DNA from 2 places in the Streptomyces sp. NBC_00659 genome. Region 1 is predicted to be linked to the other one. Evidence: riboswitches for the same ligand, from Rfam matches in the RefSeq annotation. Region 1 holds a riboswitch; the other holds the start of a gene.

Evidence for each region. A riboswitch is a leader RNA that binds a small molecule or an ion and turns the genes downstream of it on or off. The one in region 1 is predicted to bind glycine.
Region 2: linked by a shared signal. The riboswitch ahead of gcvP (aminomethyl-transferring glycine dehydrogenase) and the one ahead of gcvT (glycine cleavage system aminomethyltransferase GcvT) in region 1 are both predicted to bind glycine.

The regions. Positions count from the first base shown of each region.
Region 1 is NZ_CP109031.1:6,537,692-6,545,189, forward strand. It holds gene OG410_RS28670 (L-serine ammonia-lyase) at 1-442, opposite strand, end outside; gene glyA (serine hydroxymethyltransferase) at 606-1,865, opposite strand; gene gcvH (glycine cleavage system protein GcvH) at 1,877-2,254, opposite strand; gene gcvT (glycine cleavage system aminomethyltransferase GcvT) at 2,416-3,534, opposite strand; glycine riboswitch at 3,569-3,679, opposite strand; glycine riboswitch at 3,680-3,776, opposite strand; gene OG410_RS28690 (AAA family ATPase) at 3,952-4,620, shown strand; gene OG410_RS28695 (enhanced serine sensitivity protein SseB) at 4,684-5,457, shown strand; gene OG410_RS28700 (enhanced serine sensitivity protein SseB C-terminal domain-containing protein) at 5,685-6,485, shown strand; gene OG410_RS28705 (ABC transporter permease) at 6,962-7,498, shown strand, end outside.
Region 2 is NZ_CP109031.1:1,912,707-1,920,204, reverse strand. It holds gene OG410_RS08205 (bifunctional nuclease family protein) at 1-464, shown strand, start outside; gene OG410_RS08200 (MerR family transcriptional regulator) at 682-1,356, shown strand; gene OG410_RS08195 (DNA polymerase IV) at 1,425-2,933, shown strand; gene OG410_RS08190 (PRC-barrel domain-containing protein) at 2,858-3,226, opposite strand; glycine riboswitch at 3,341-3,435, shown strand; gene gcvP (aminomethyl-transferring glycine dehydrogenase) at 3,614-6,499, shown strand; gene OG410_RS08180 (DUF5999 family protein) at 6,636-6,842, opposite strand; gene OG410_RS08175 (hypothetical protein) at 7,258-7,498, opposite strand, start outside.

The DNA.
Region 1 (7,498 bases):
CCGAGTAGTACGTCTTCTCCAGGACGAGCTCGCCCGAGGCGTCGTACGCGAAGATCGTCATGCCGTTGGCGTGGTACGGCAGGGCCTTGCGGCGGTGCAGGACCAGGTCGTCGTCGAAGGAGAAGCCGATCTCGTGCTCACCGAGCAGGTTGAGCCGCCCGGAAGCCTTGATCTGCTCGACCCGCTCGTCGGCGCCCTCCACGTCCACCGTCCGGGGCGAGGCGCCCTCCAGGCCGAGCAGCACCGCCTTGGGGGTGCCGTGGCCGTGGCCGGTCGCGCCCAGGGAGCCGTACAGCTCGGCGCGTATCGAGGTGACCGGGGCCAGCAGGTCCTCGTTGCGCAGCCGCCGGGCGAACATGCGCGCGGCGCGCATCGGGCCCACCGTGTGGGAGCTGGACGGGCCTATGCCGATCGAGAACAGGTCGAAGACCGAGATGGCCACGGGAACTCCTTGCTGGTTTCGCCGGACGCCGTTGTCCGACGGAGGTGGTGCGGGACTGCATGGAACGGGGCACCGCGCTCTGCTTCCAGTGTGCGCGGTGCCCCGGATATCCGTACGAAGAGAAAACGTACGGGTGAAAACATATGACGAAGAGCCTACGGAACTACTTCAGGCCGGGGTACAACGGGTGCTTGTCGGCCAGAGCGGACACGCGGGCCTTCAGGGACTCCGTGTCGTAGGACGGCTTCAGCGTCTCGGCGATGATGTCCGCGACCTCGGTGAAGTCCTCGGCCGTGAAGCCGCGGGTGGCGAGGGCGGGCGTGCCGATGCGCAGGCCGGAGGTGACCATCGGCGGGCGCGGGTCGTTCGGGATGGCGTTGCGGTTGACCGTGATGCCGACCTCGTGGAGGCGGTCCTCGGCCTGCTGCCCGTCCAGCTCGGAGTTGCGCAGGTCGACCAGGACCAGGTGCACGTCCGTGCCCCCGGACAGGACGTCCACGCCGACGGCCTTCACGTCGTCCTGGACCAGGCGCTCGGCCAGGATGTGCGCGCCGTCCAGCGTGCGCTGCTGGCGCTCCTTGAAGTCGTCCGAGGCGGCGACCTTGAAGGAGACGGCCTTGGCGGCGATCACGTGCTCCAGGGGGCCGCCCTGGAAGCCCGGGAAGACCGAGGAGTTCAGCTTCTTCGCGAAATCCTTCTTCGCGAGGATGATCCCGCCGCGGGGACCGCCGAGCGTCTTGTGCGTGGTGGAGGTGACCACGTCCGCGAACGGCACCGGGTTCGGGTGCAGACCCGCCGCGACCAGGCCCGCGAAGTGGGCCATGTCGACCCACAGGAAGGAGCCGGCCTCGTCCGCGATCCGGCGGAACTCGGCGAAGTCGAGCTGCCGCGGGTACGCCGACCAGCCCGCGATGATCACCTTCGGGCGGTGCTCCTTGGCGAGCCGCTCGACCTCGGCCATGTCGACCAGGCCGGCCTCGTCCACGTGGTACGCGACCACGTTGAACTGCTTGCCCGAGAAGTTCAGGCGCATGCCGTGGGTCAGGTGGCCGCCGTGGGCCAGGTCCAGGCCGAGGATGGTGTCGCCGGGCTGGGCCAGCGCGAACAGCGCGGCCTGGTTGGCGGAGGCACCCGAGTGGGGCTGCACGTTGGCGTACTCGGCGCCGAACAGCTCCTTGACCCGGTCGATGGCGATCTGCTCGGCCACGTCGACGTGCTCGCAGCCGCCGTAGTAGCGGCGGCCCGGGTAGCCCTCGGCGTACTTGTTGGTCAGGACCGAGCCCTGGGCCTCCATGACCGCGACCGGAGCGAAGTTCTCCGAGGCGATCATCTCCAGCGTGGACTGCTGGCGGTGCAGCTCGGCGTCGACGGCGGCGGCGACGTCCGGGTCGAGCTCGTGCAGGGGGGTGTTCATGAGCGACATGCGGTGACTCCTCAGCCGGCCGTGAAGGCGGTGTACTCGTCGGCGGACATCAGGTCCTCGGGCTCGCCGGCGACGCGCACCTTGAACAGCCAGCCGCCCTCGAAGGGAGCGGAGTTGACCAGGGCCGGGTCGTCCACGACGTCCTGGTTGGCCTCGACGACCTCGCCGTCGACCGGGGAGTACAGGTCGCTGACCGACTTGGTCGACTCCAGTTCACCGCAGGACTCGCCCGCGGTCACCGTGTCACCGACGGCCGGGAGCTGGGCGTAGACGACATCGCCGAGCGCGTTGGCCGCGAACTCGGTGATGCCGACCGTCGCGACGCCGTCCTCGGCGACGGACAGCCACTCGTGCTCCTTGCTGTAACGCAGCTGCTGGGGGTTGCTCATGACCTGAATTCTCCTGTACGCGGTGGAGTGCTGATGGAGGGAAGCGTGGGTGACCGGGCGGATGTGCCCAGGGTCACGTCCGGGGCCCTGGGAAGGGCGCCCGTCGGTACCGGCGCCCGACGGGCATCCGGTTCTTCATGCCCGGCCGGTGCGGACCAGTGTCACTTCTGCCGCTTGTAGAACGGCAGCGCCACGACCTCGTACGGTTCGTGGCTGCCCCGGATGTCCACGCCCACACCGGCCGTGCCCGGCGCGGCGTGCGCGGCGTCGACGTACGCCATGGCGATCGGCTTGCCCAGGGTCGGGGACGGGGCACCGGAGGTGACCTCGCCGATCACCTTGCCGTCGGCGACGACGGGATACCCGGCGCGCGGCACGCGACGGCCCTCGGCGATCAGCCCGACGAGCACGCGCGGCGGCTCGGAGGCGGCACGCTCGGCGGCTTCGGTCAGGGCCGTGCGCCCCACGAAGTCGCCGTCCTTCTCGAACTTCACGACCCGGCCGAGACCGGCGTCGAAGGGGGTCAGCGCGGTGGTCAGCTCGTGCCCGTACAGCGGCATGCCGGCCTCCAGGCGCAGCGTGTCGCGGCAGGACAGACCGCAGGGGACGAGACCGGCCGGGGTGCCCGCGTCGGTGAGCGCCTGCCACACCTTCTCGGCGTCGGCGGGGGCGACGAACAGCTCGAAGCCGTCCTCGCCGGTGTAGCCGGTGCGGGCGATCAGGGCCGGAACGCCGGCCACCGTGCCCGGCAGGCCCGCGTAGTACTTCAGGCCGTCGAGGTCCGCGTCGGTGACCGCCTTGAGGATGCCGGGGGACTCGGGGCCCTGCACGGCGATCAGCGCGTACGCGTCACGGTCGTCGCGCACCACGGCGTCGAAACCGGCGGCGCGCTCGCTCAGCGCGTCCAGCACCACCTGGGCGTTGGAGGCGTTGGCGACGACCATGTACTCGTGGTCGGCCAGGCGGTAGACGATCAGGTCGTCCAGGATGCCGCCGTCCTCCTGGCAGATCATGGTGTAGCGGGCGCGGCCGACGCCGACGGTGGCGATGTTGCCGACCAGCGCGTGGTTCAGGAGGGCCGCGGCCTCGGGGCCGGTGACGGTGATCTCGCCCATGTGGGAGAGGTCGAAGAGACCGGCCTTCGTGCGGACGGCGACGTGCTCGTCACGCTCCGAGCCGTAGCGCAGGGGCATGTCCCAGCCCGCGAAGTCGGTCATGGTCGCGCCGAGCGAACGATGCAGGGCATCGAGCGCGGTGTGACGGGGTGCGTTGCTGCTCATCGGTCTGGCTCCCAAGGCATGACGGCGAGGTCGTTCCTCCCCATCTGTCATCGGAACCTGAGAGGTTCATCACGACCACACGAATCGGTGGTCCTGACTTGCACCTTGGGTGGAGCCGCCGGAGCGGCCCGCTTTTCAGATGTGCCTCGCCCGCGCGGTAACGGTGCCTGAGAGATTCAAGGGAGGGACTTGCTCCTTCGGCGCCCGGGTACACGTACCCAGGACTCTCCCGCGCGGATTCAAGCGGCCGGTATGCAGTTGGCGCGGCCATCATCGCACGCGCTGTCGGATCACGGCAGCCCGACATCTGTGACGGGGCTGTGGCAGTCCGCGTATGGAAACGGGAAGCACCGGGCATTACCTTCTCTTTACACTCGACGGGGATGGGACTCCACATCCCAGGGGAGGACGGTCACGGTGAACAGGATCACGGCGTACGCGACGACCTCGGGTCTCGCACTGCACGAGCAGCCCGGCGCACCGGCCCGGGAGGCTCGCGGAGCGCGTCCCACGGTCGTCGTGCGGGATCTCCGCGACCGGGTCGGGCGCAGTCCGCACGGCCTCCGCTTCGGGGCGCAGGACCTCGTCGTCGTCACCGGACTGCCCGGCAGCGGCAAGTCGACGCTGATGCGCCGGGCCGTGCGGGGCACCCGCGTCGACTCCCAGGACACCCGCGAGCGCTGGGACGGCCTGATGGCCGGCCGGCTGCCGTACGCGGTCTACCGTCCCCTCGTCCGCCTCGCGCACTACGCCGGCCTGCGCCGCGCCCTGCGCGAGGGCGGCGGGCTCGTCGTGCACGACTGCGGTACGCAGGCCTGGGTGCGCCGCTGGCTCGCCCGCGAGGCCCGGCGCCGTGGCGGCGCGCTGCACCTGCTGCTGCTCGACGTCACACCCGGCACCGCGCTGGACGGCCAGCGCGAGCGGGGCCGGGGCGTCTCGCGCTACGCCTTCGCCCGCCACCGCGGCGCGATCGCCCGGCTGCTGCGCTCCGCCGAGACGGGAGACCTGCCCGAAGGGTGCGGTTCGGCGGTACTGATCGACCGGGACGCGGCGGACGTGCTGCGCAGAATCGACTTCGGCCACTGACCGGTCACGGTGGCCCACTAACCTTTCCAGCCGGAACAGTGGTTCGAAGCGGGCGGTAGACAGATGGACTTTCCGGCACAGGCACACCCCCATCCGCACGGCGGTTGGCCCGGCAACGAGCTGGAGGAGGTGTTGTCCTCCGCCCTGGGCGTGCCAGGGCCCTCGGCGGGCGCTCGCATCGTCGAGGTGCTCGGCCGCAGCTTCGTATGGGTGCCGCTGCCCAATGGCGGCGGTCCGGACAGTGGTCCGCTGGATCTGCCCACGATGGACATCGGGGGCCAGGTCTTCGTCCCCGTCTTCAGCTCCGAGGAGCAGTTCCGCCAGGTCGTCGGCGGTCACATGTCGTACACGATCGCGCCCGCCGTGGAGTTCGCCCGCGGACTTCCCCCGCAGGTCGGCATCGCGGTGAACCCGGACGGCGTGGTCGGCGTGCCGCTGCCGCCCATGGCCGTGGCCGAATTGTGCCGGGCCGGGCGGACCGAGCTGGACGGGGCGGCCAGCGGCGGCCGGGTGCGGCTCTTCGAGCCCGACTGGCAGGACGATCCGGTGGACTTCCTCGCCGCGGCCTCGGCGGAGTTCGCCGCGACGGGTGTCGTCCTGAGCGCCCGCCGCTGCCTGGCCAGCATCGAGGGCGACGAACCGGTCATGTTCATCGGCGTCGAGCTCGCGGCGTGGGAGGGCGACGCCCGCGCCCTGCCCCTGGACGCCCTGGGCCGTGCCCTCGGCCGCGTCCCGGTCAACCTTCCGGTGAACCTGGTCCTTCTCGACGTGACGCAGGACCCGGTCGGCGACTGGATGCGGGACCGGGTGCGCCCCTTCTACCAGCACGGTCACTGAACGGAGCCCGCGCCGGGAGTGCCCGGCCGGACCGCCGGCCGGCCGCGCGGGGCCCTCGGCCGCCCCGCGCGGCGGTTCCCGGCTCTCGACTGCTTCCCCCGGCGGAGCACGATCGCCGCATAAGCTGGTTTCATGGCCTGGTCGAGGTGTTGACCCATGTCGGTAACCGGTACCTCGGGCGTAAGGGATGAGTTCGTCGTGAATTGTTCGCGAAGGGGCGGTTGAAGGTGAGCGCGTCGGGCACGGCCGCGGCCGGGCAGGTCGAGCACATGCTGCGCCAGGTGACTCCCGGGCGTTACGACGCCTACGAGGCGCTCCTTCGCGCGCTCGCGACCCCGTCGTCCGGCCAGGTGTGGATGCTGCTCTGGCACGGCCAGGCCGGCTCCCCGGACGCCCAGTACGGGAACATGCAGGTGGACGGCCTCGGGTACGCGCCCTGTGTCACCTCCGCGCAGGAACTCTCGGCCAGTGGCTGGAACCGCAGTTACGAGGTCGTGGACGGGCTGGACGTCGCCCGCACCCTGTACCCCGACCACTTCGGTCTCTGGCTCAATCCGCATGCCCCGGGCGGCGGCCTCGGCATCCCGTGGCTGGATCTGCGCCGGATCGCCACGGGCCTGGAGCGGCAGCCCGCGGGCCCGCTGCGGCTGTCCGAACCGGCCATCGAGATTCCGCAGTTCTACGCCCTGCTCACGCAGAACGCCCATCGCACCCCGGCCGTACGGTCGTTGCGCCGCGCCTGGGTCCAACCCACGCTCGGGGCGCCGTATCTGGCCATCGGCCTCGACGTGTACGACACCTCGCCGCCCGCCGTCGACTCGGTGCGGGCGATGATGCAGCAGTCCATCGGCGCCGTCCCGGACGGGCTGCCCGTCTCCACCGTCGCGATGTCGGACGAGTTCGACCCGGTGGCGATGTGGCTGCGTGCCAACGCACGCCCGTTCTACGACCGCGAGGCGCACGCGGCTCCGGCGCAGGCGCCGACAGCGGGCGGTTACGGCTATCCGCCGGCCCGCGGCGGTTACTGAGAGCGTTCCGAATCCCGGACCTGTCGCATGCCCGTGCGAGAACGGCTGGCATCATGGGTTCGCACACGGCCTTCACATGGCGTGCGTTCCATGCTGCTGACCTGCAGGGAAGCGGATGTATGTGCCGATTGTCCCGTTTTGGCGGGGCTTCTGATCAAAAAGACCCTTATGGGGTTTTAGAGGTCAATTGGCAGACGTCCGACTACTGTTACCCACTGTTCGGATAACGGAATCCCTCAACAAGCATCACGGTTGCGCATACATTCCCCATGAGGCCTGGCACCTGATCGTGGCAGCACTGAAGACTCCCCCAACAGGCACGGAATCTTCGATCCTGTGAACGAGCGCAAGCCGAACCAACAGCCGGGTCATCGGGCCGCACCATCTGTGGCCGACTTCCCGGCGGGCAAGTGAACCAAGCCGCAGACAGCGGCAGTCGTAGGCCGGTCACCACCGGCGAGAGGGGTCGGGTCACTGTGACCGCACCGATCGAGACCACCGCGGCGGCAACGGAAGTGCAGCCAGAGGCTGTGCTTGCCGGAGCCGGCAAGGGGCAGATCGAGGGCCGTTCCCTGGGACAGATCGCCTGGACGCGCTTCAAGCGCGACAAGGTGGCGGTCGCCGGCGGTGTCATCGTCGTACTGCTCATCCTGATGGCGGTCCTCGCGCGGCCGCTCCAGTCGATGCTGGGGCTGGACCCGAACGCCTTCAACCAGGACCTGATCGACCCGAACACCTCGCTGCCCAAGGGTGACATGGGTGGCATGAGCGGTAGTCACCCGCTCGGTGTCGACCCGAAGTTCGGGCGCGACATCGCCACCCGCGTCCTGGAGGGCTCCTGGGTGTCGCTGGTGGTCGCCTTCGGCGCCACCATCCTGTCGAACGTCATCGGCGCTGTCCTCGGTGTCGTCGCGGGTTACTACGGCGGGCGGGTCGACTCGATCATCAGCCGGCTGATGGACACGTTCCTCGCCTTCCCGCTCCTGCTGTTCGCCATCTCCATCTCCGCCACG
Region 2 (7,498 bases), 4.6 Mb from region 1:
TCGATGTCGTAGGTGTCCGGGTCGAAATGCCCTCCAACCAACCGATCGTGCTTCTGCGTGAAGTGGGAGGCGACCGCTACCTCCCCATCTGGATCGGACCGGGGGAGGCGACGGCGATCGCCTTCGCCCAGCAGGGCATGGCCCCCGCACGACCGCTGACCCACGACCTGTTCAAGGACGTGCTGGAGGCCGTCGGCCAGGAGCTCACCGAAGTACGTATCACCGACCTGCGCGAGGGCGTCTTCTACGCCGAGCTCGTCTTCGCCAGCGGGGTCGAGGTGAGTGCCCGGCCGTCCGACGCCATAGCGCTCGCGCTGCGCACCGGAACGCCCATCTACGGCAGCGACGGGGTGCTCGACGACGCGGGCATCGCGATCCCGGACGAGCAGGAGGACGAGGTGGAGAAGTTCCGCGAGTTCCTCGACCAGATCTCGCCCGAGGACTTCGGCACCAACAGCCAGTGATCCGGCCGGGCGGACGCCTCTCCGGGTGGCATTTGCCCGCGGCGAGTGTGGTGTGCCGCGGCCCGCGCCGGGAGCATTCGGCTAGCCTTTCCCCGCGGTAGGGCACGGGAAACCACTCTTAGGGTGATTATCACTCGGCGTGCCGAGTGTGGCGATCGTTGACGCGCCCCTGGTGACTGCCTACCGTCGAGAAGGCAGGTCAAGGACGGAGGTCGGCGTGAGAAGCAGCGGCGACGGTACGGCTGGGGGTGCTCCCGGACACGGTCCGGGAGAGAGCGGCCCGTACCCTCCCCCAAGCTCTCGGCTCGGCTCGAGCAGGGGGCGCCCTCAGCATGGCAGCGCGGCCGATCACGTTCCGGTGCGGCCGGCGGCAGTGTCCGACGAAGAAGGGACTGTTCCCGAGGAGGTCGGTTACCGGGGACCCACGGCGTGCGCCGCCGCGGGCATCACCTACCGGCAGCTCGACTACTGGGCGCGGACCGGACTGGTCGAGCCCAGCGTGCGTCCCGCCTACGGGTCGGGGACACAGCGCCTCTACAGTTTCCGGGACGTGGTGGTCCTCAAGATCGTCAAGCGGTTCCTGGACACCGGGGTGTCGTTGCAGAACATCCGCACCACGGTCCAGCACCTGAGGGAGCGCGGCTTCCAGGACCTGGAGCGCATGACGCTCATGAGCGACGGCGCGACGGTCTACGAGTGCACCTCCCCGGACGAGGTCCACGCCCTGCTTCAGGGCGGCCAGGGCGTCTTCGGTATCGCCGTGGGAGTGGTGTGGCGGGACGTCGAGGGCGCCCTGTCCCAGTTGCACGGAGAGCGCGTGGACACCGGCGAGACGCTTCTCGCGCACCATCCCGCCGACGAACTGGCGCGCAGGCGCAACCGCGCGGTGTGAGCCGCTCCGATGACGTGATGCCCCGGCGTGCCGGGGCATTGTCAGTGGCGTAGGGCAGCATCGGAGATGTGAGAACCGCGCCCACGATCCTGCATCTCGACATGGATGCCTTCTTCGCCTCGGCGGAGCAGGCATCCAAGCCGAGCCTGCGCGGGAAGGCCGTCGTGGTGGGCGGGCTCGGGCCCCGTGGAGTGGTCGCCACCGCCTCGTACGAGGCACGCGTCTTCGGGGTGAACTCCGCGATGCCCATGGCCCAGGCCCGCAGACGGGCACCGAACGCCGCCTATCTCGTGCCGCGCTTCGGGCTGTACCGAGAGGTCAGCGAGCAGGTGATGGGGCTGCTGCGGGGCCTGTCGCCGCTGGTGGAGCCGCTCAGCCTGGACGAGGCGTTCGTGGACCTGGAGGCGGGCGGGACGGCGTGGGACGAGGCGTCGGCGCGGCTGACCGGTGCCAGGCTGCGCGCGGACATCCGGGCCGTCACGGGGCTCACGGGGTCGGTGGGGCTCGCCGCCTCCAAGATGCTGGCGAAGATCGCCTCGGAGCAGGCCAAGCCGGACGGTCTCGTCCTGATCGAGCCGGGCACCGAGCGCGCGCTGCTGGGACCGATGCCGGTGCGGACGCTGCCGGGCGTGGGGCCGGCCACCGGCGACCATCTGCGCCGGGCGGGCATCACCACCGTCGAGGAGCTCGCCGAGGCGGGCGAGGACGAGCTCGTACGGCTGCTGGGGAAGGCCCACGGGCACGCGCTGTTCGCGATGGCGCTGGCCCACGACGAGCGGCCCGTGGTGGCCGAGCGGGAGACCAAGTCCGTGTCGGTCGAGGACACGTACGACGTGGACATCCACGACCGGGTCCGGGTGGAGCTGGAGGTGCAGCGGCTCGCGGACCGGTGCGTGCGGCGGCTGCGCCGGGCCGGACTGTCGGGCCGGACCATCGTGCTGAAGGTGCGCCGGTACGACTTCTCGACGCTGACCCGGTCCGAGACGCTGCGGGGGCCCACGGACGACCCCGGAGTCGTCAGGGAGGCCGCCGCCCGGCTGCTGGAGGGCGTGGACACGACCGGTGGCGTCCGTCTGCTGGGGGTCGGCGTCACCGGGCTCGCCGACTACACGCAGGAGGACCTGTTCGCGCAGGCGCAGGCCGCGGCCGCGGGGGAACCGGCGGCCGAGGAGCACGCGGCGGACGAACCGGCCGAGGTGGCCGTCGCGGACGGGGAGACGGCGCCGGCGGAGCGGCGGTGGCCCTCCGGACACGATGTGCGGCATGCCGAGTTCGGGCACGGCTGGGTGCAGGGGAGCGGGCTGGGACGGGTCACGGTGCGGTTCGAGACGCCGTACTCCGGGCCCGGCCGGGTGCGGACCTTCCGGACGGACGATGCGCAGCTGGAACCGGCCGACCCGCTGCCCCTGGTGGAGCGAAGACCCGAGGACGCCGACGGGCTGCCGGCCGGCCCCGGGCCGTCGGTGTCAGCGGTCGGGACGCACGGTCCCGGCCCTGGGGATCAGGTGTCCTCCGAGCCCGCGAGCCGGCCGAAGTCCCGGTCCGGCGGCGGAGGGGACGCCACGTCGAGTCCGTAGTGGTGGTAGAGCTGGAGCTCCTGTTCGGGGGAGAGGTGCCGCCCGACGCCGAAGTCGGGGGCGTCCTTGATCAGGGCCCGGTCGAAGGGGATGCGCAGGGTCCCCTCGATGATCTCGCTGGGCTCCAGGGGCACGAAGGCGTCCCTGCTGAACAGCCCGGTGCGTATGGCCGCCCACTCCGGGACACCGGTCGCGTCGTCGAGGTAGACCTCGTCGATCGTGCCGATCTTGGTGCCGTTGCTGTCGAACGCCTTGCGGCCGATCAGGTTGCGCGGATCGATGTCGGTCTGCACGGTCCCTCCAGTGGTCGCAAACTCATCCGTAAGTACTACAAAAGAGCACATTTGTGAAGGTGGCCACTCGAAGGCTGCTGTCTTGTCCTCGCTGGTAGGCTGGCAAGTGGCTGCTGATCCCGTGCGGGAGAGTCCTCCGGATTTCGCGGAGGCGCCGAAGGAGCAACTCCTCCCCGGAATCTCTCAGGCTCACGTACCGCACGGACGAGGTCACTCTGGAAAGCAGGGCGGGTGCCGATGGCCTCCGCCCTCACCGACGGTGAAAGCCGGATCGTCCACGGGACCATCCGGTGAAACTCTCAGGTTGAGATGACAGAGGGGGAGGCCGTCGGGGTACCCGTGCCGGGGTGCCCCTCGAAGGTCGCGTCAGACCAGGAGGCCTCCGCCATGACCGCCCCTCGCATTCCGCTCTCCGAGCTCGAACAGGGAATTCCCTTCGAGCAGCGCCACATCGGGCCCGACTCCGAAGCCCGGGCCAAGATGCTCGCGCAGGTCGGATACGGCTCGCTCGACGAGCTGACGGCCGCCGCGGTGCCGGATGTGATCAAGAACGCCGAGGCCCTGAAGCTGCCGGCCGCCCGCACCGAGGCCGAGGTACTGGCCGAGCTCCGCTCCCTCGCGGACCGCAACCAGGTGCTCGGTTCGATGATCGGCCTCGGTTACTACGGCACGTTCACGCCGCCGGTGATCCTGCGCAACGTCATGGAGAACCCGGCCTGGTACACCGCGTACACGCCGTACCAGCCGGAGATCTCGCAGGGCCGTCTCGAGGCGCTGCTGAACTTCCAGACCGTCGTCGCCGAGCTGACCGGGCTGCCGACCTCAGGCGCCTCCCTCCTCGACGAGGGCACCGCCGCCGCCGAGGCCATGGCGCTGTCCCGCCGGATGGGCAAGAACAAGAAGGGCCTCTTCCTGGTCGACGCGGACGCGCTGCCGCAGACCATCGCCGTCATAGAGACCCGCGCCGAGCCGACCGGCGTCGAGATCGTCGTCGCCGACCTCGCCGACGGCATCCCGGCCGACCTCGCCGGGCGCGAGATCAACGGCGTGCTGATCCAGTACCCGGGCGCCTCCGGTGCCGTACGCGACATCAAGCCGATCATCGAGCAGGCGCACGAGCTCGGCGCTGTCGTCACCGTCGCCGCCGATCTGCTCGCCCTGACCCTGCTGACCTCGCCCGGCGAGCTCGACGCGGACATCGCGGTCGGTACGACGCAGCGCTTCGGCGTGCCGATGGGCTTCGGCGGCCCGCACGCCGGTTACATGGCGGTGCGCGAGAAGTTCGCGCGCAGCCTCCCCGGCCGACTGGTCGGTGTGTCCGTGGACGCCGACGGGAACAAGGCGTACCGCCTCGCCCTGCAGACGCGTGAGCAGCACATCCGCCGTGAGAAGGCGACCAGCAACATCTGCACCGCCCAGGTGCTGCTCGCCGTGATGGCCGGCATGTACGCCGTCTACCACGGTCCCGAGGGCCTGCGGACCATCGCACGGCGTACCCATCGCTACGCCACCGTCCTGGCCGCGGGTCTCACCGCCGGCGGCGTCGAGGTCGTGCACGGCGCGTACTTCGACACGCTCACCGTGCGGGTCCCGGGCCGTGCCGCCGACATAGTGGCCGCCGCCCGCGACAACGGCGTCAACCTCCACCCCGTCGACGCCGACCAGGTGTCGATCTCGTGCGACGAGACGACCACGCGCGAGCAGCTCGCCGCCGTGTGGACCGCGTTCGGTGTCGAGGGCGACGTCGAGGCGCTGGACGCGAGCGCCGAGGACACCCTGCCGGCCGCGCTGCTGCGCACCGACGAGTACCTCACGCACCCCGTGTTCCACGACCACCGCTCCGAGACGGCGATGCTGCGCTACCTGCGCAAGCTCTCCGACCGCGACTACGCGCTCGACCGCGGCATGATCCCGCTGGGCTCCTGCACCATGAAGCTCAACGCGACCACCGAGATGGAGCCGGTCACCTGGCCCGAGTTCGGACAGCTGCACCCCTTCGTGCCCGCCGAGCAGGCACAGGGCTACCTGACGCTGATCCACGAGCTGGAGGACCAGCTCGCCGAGGTCACCGGCTACGACAAGGTGTCGCTCCAGCCCAACGCCGGTTCGCAGGGCGAGCTGGCCGGTCTGCTGGCCGTCCGCGGCTACCACCGCGCCAACGGTGACGACCAGCGCACCGTCTGCCTCATCCCGTCCTCCGCGCACGGCACCAACGCCGCCAGCGCCGTGATGGCCGGCATGAAGGTCGTCGTCGTGAAGACCGCGGACGACGGCGAGATCGACGTCGCGGACCTGCGCGCCAAGATCGAGCAGTACCGCGACGAGCTGTCGGTGCTGATGATCACGTACCCCTCGACGCACGGTGTGTTCGAGGAGCACGTCGCCGACATCTGCGCCCAGGTGCACGAGGCCGGCGGCCAGGTCTACGTCGACGGCGCCAACCTCAACGCCCTGGTGGGCCTCGCCAAGCCGGGTCACTTCGGCGGCGACGTCTCGCACCTCAACCTGCACAAGACCTTCTGCATCCCGCACGGCGGCGGCGGCCCCGGCGTCGGCCCGGTCGGTGTGCGCGCGCACCTGGCGCCGTACCTGCCGAACCACCCGCTCCAGCCGGAGGCCGGTCCGGAGACCGGTGTCGGCCCGATCTCGGCCGCTCCCTGGGGCTCCGCGGGCATCCTGCCCATCTCCTGGTCGTACGTCCGGCTGATGGGCGGCGAGGGCCTCAAGCGCGCCACGCAGGTGGCCGTGCTCTCCGCCAACTACATCGCCAAGCGCCTGGAGCCGCACTACCCGGTGCTGTACACCGGCCCCGGCGGTCTGGTCGCCCACGAGTGCATCATCGACCTGCGCCCGCTCACCAAGGCGACCGGCGTGAGCGTCGACGACATCGCCAAGCGCCTGATCGACTACGGCTTCCACGCGCCGACGATGTCGTTCCCGGTGGCCGGCACGCTGATGATCGAGCCGACCGAGTCCGAGGACCTGGGCGAGCTCGACCGGTTCTGCGACGCGATGATCGCGATCCGCGCGGAGATCGAGAAGGTCGGCAGCGGCGAGTGGTCGGTGGACGACAACCCGCTGCGCGGGGCGCCGCACACGGCCGCCGCGCTCGGCGGCGACTGGGAGCACCCGTACAGCCGCGAGGTGGCCGTCTTCCCGGCCGGTGTCTCGGCCGCCGACAAGTACTGGCCGCCGGTGCGCCGCATCGACCAGGCGTACGGCGACCGGAACCTCGTCTGTTCCTGCCCGCCGCTGGACGCCTACGAGGACTGATCAGCGCTCGGCACGTGGACGCCTACGAGGAGTGACCATCCTCGGACATGCGTCGGGGCCGGTTCGGAGAGTACGTCTCCGGGCCGGCCCCTTGTGTGTCTGGGCGGCCTGGCGCGGCCGCCCGGGGTCGTGCGGGTCAGGCGGCCGTCATCACCGGCGCGCCGCCCAGCGGGCGGTGCGGGGCGATGATCTGGCCGTCCGGCAGGAGCTCACCGGTGTCCTCGAAGAGCAGAACGCCGTTGCACAGCAGGCTCCATCCCTGCTCCGGGTGGTGCGCCGCGAGGCGGGCGGACTCCCGGTCGGCTGATTCGGCTGACGGACACGGTGGCTGGTGCTGGCACATGGATGGGATCTTTCGCTGGGTCGAGATGTGAGTGTTGGCTGTGGTGGCTGTCTTGCGGCTTGAGGTACTCATGGCCGCCCCCCGTTGGTGTGTGGTCTGACCCCAGTGTTGCCCCACGGGCGCCAATCCGCAGGGATTTGGGGGCACCGCTTCTCACAGGTTTATGACGCGTCACCCGTGCGGAGGGTTCACCCCAACTGCGCTGTCCTTTCGGGTGGTTCGAGGGGGCCGGATCGGGCTAGTCCGGTTGGGCGTTCGGCGCGTTTCCCCTCGTACGAGCGGTCTTCGGCCCTAACGAGCGAGCCGCTCTCGGGGTTCGTGACAGCGCCGTGCCCCGCGGCAGGTTTACCCGTGTGGGGCACGGCTGCGGGGCACGGACGCGAGGGGCGGAGACTCGGGCCGGCGAGTCGGAGACTCAGGCCGGCGAGCTGAGGAGCGGTGCCGGGGTGACCCGGTGGGTGAGGACCGGCAGCAGTTCGGTGACGAGGTACGGTCGGTGCGCGGCGATGCCGGGCGGGGCGGGTGCGAGCGGGACCAGGAGGTCGGTGGCGGCCGGATGGCCGGTGGCGCCGTCCGCGGTGCAGTCGCCGTGCAGCCAGAGCGTCAGCATGTACAGCTCCGGCACGGACAACAAGCGTGCTTGGTAGGACTGTTGC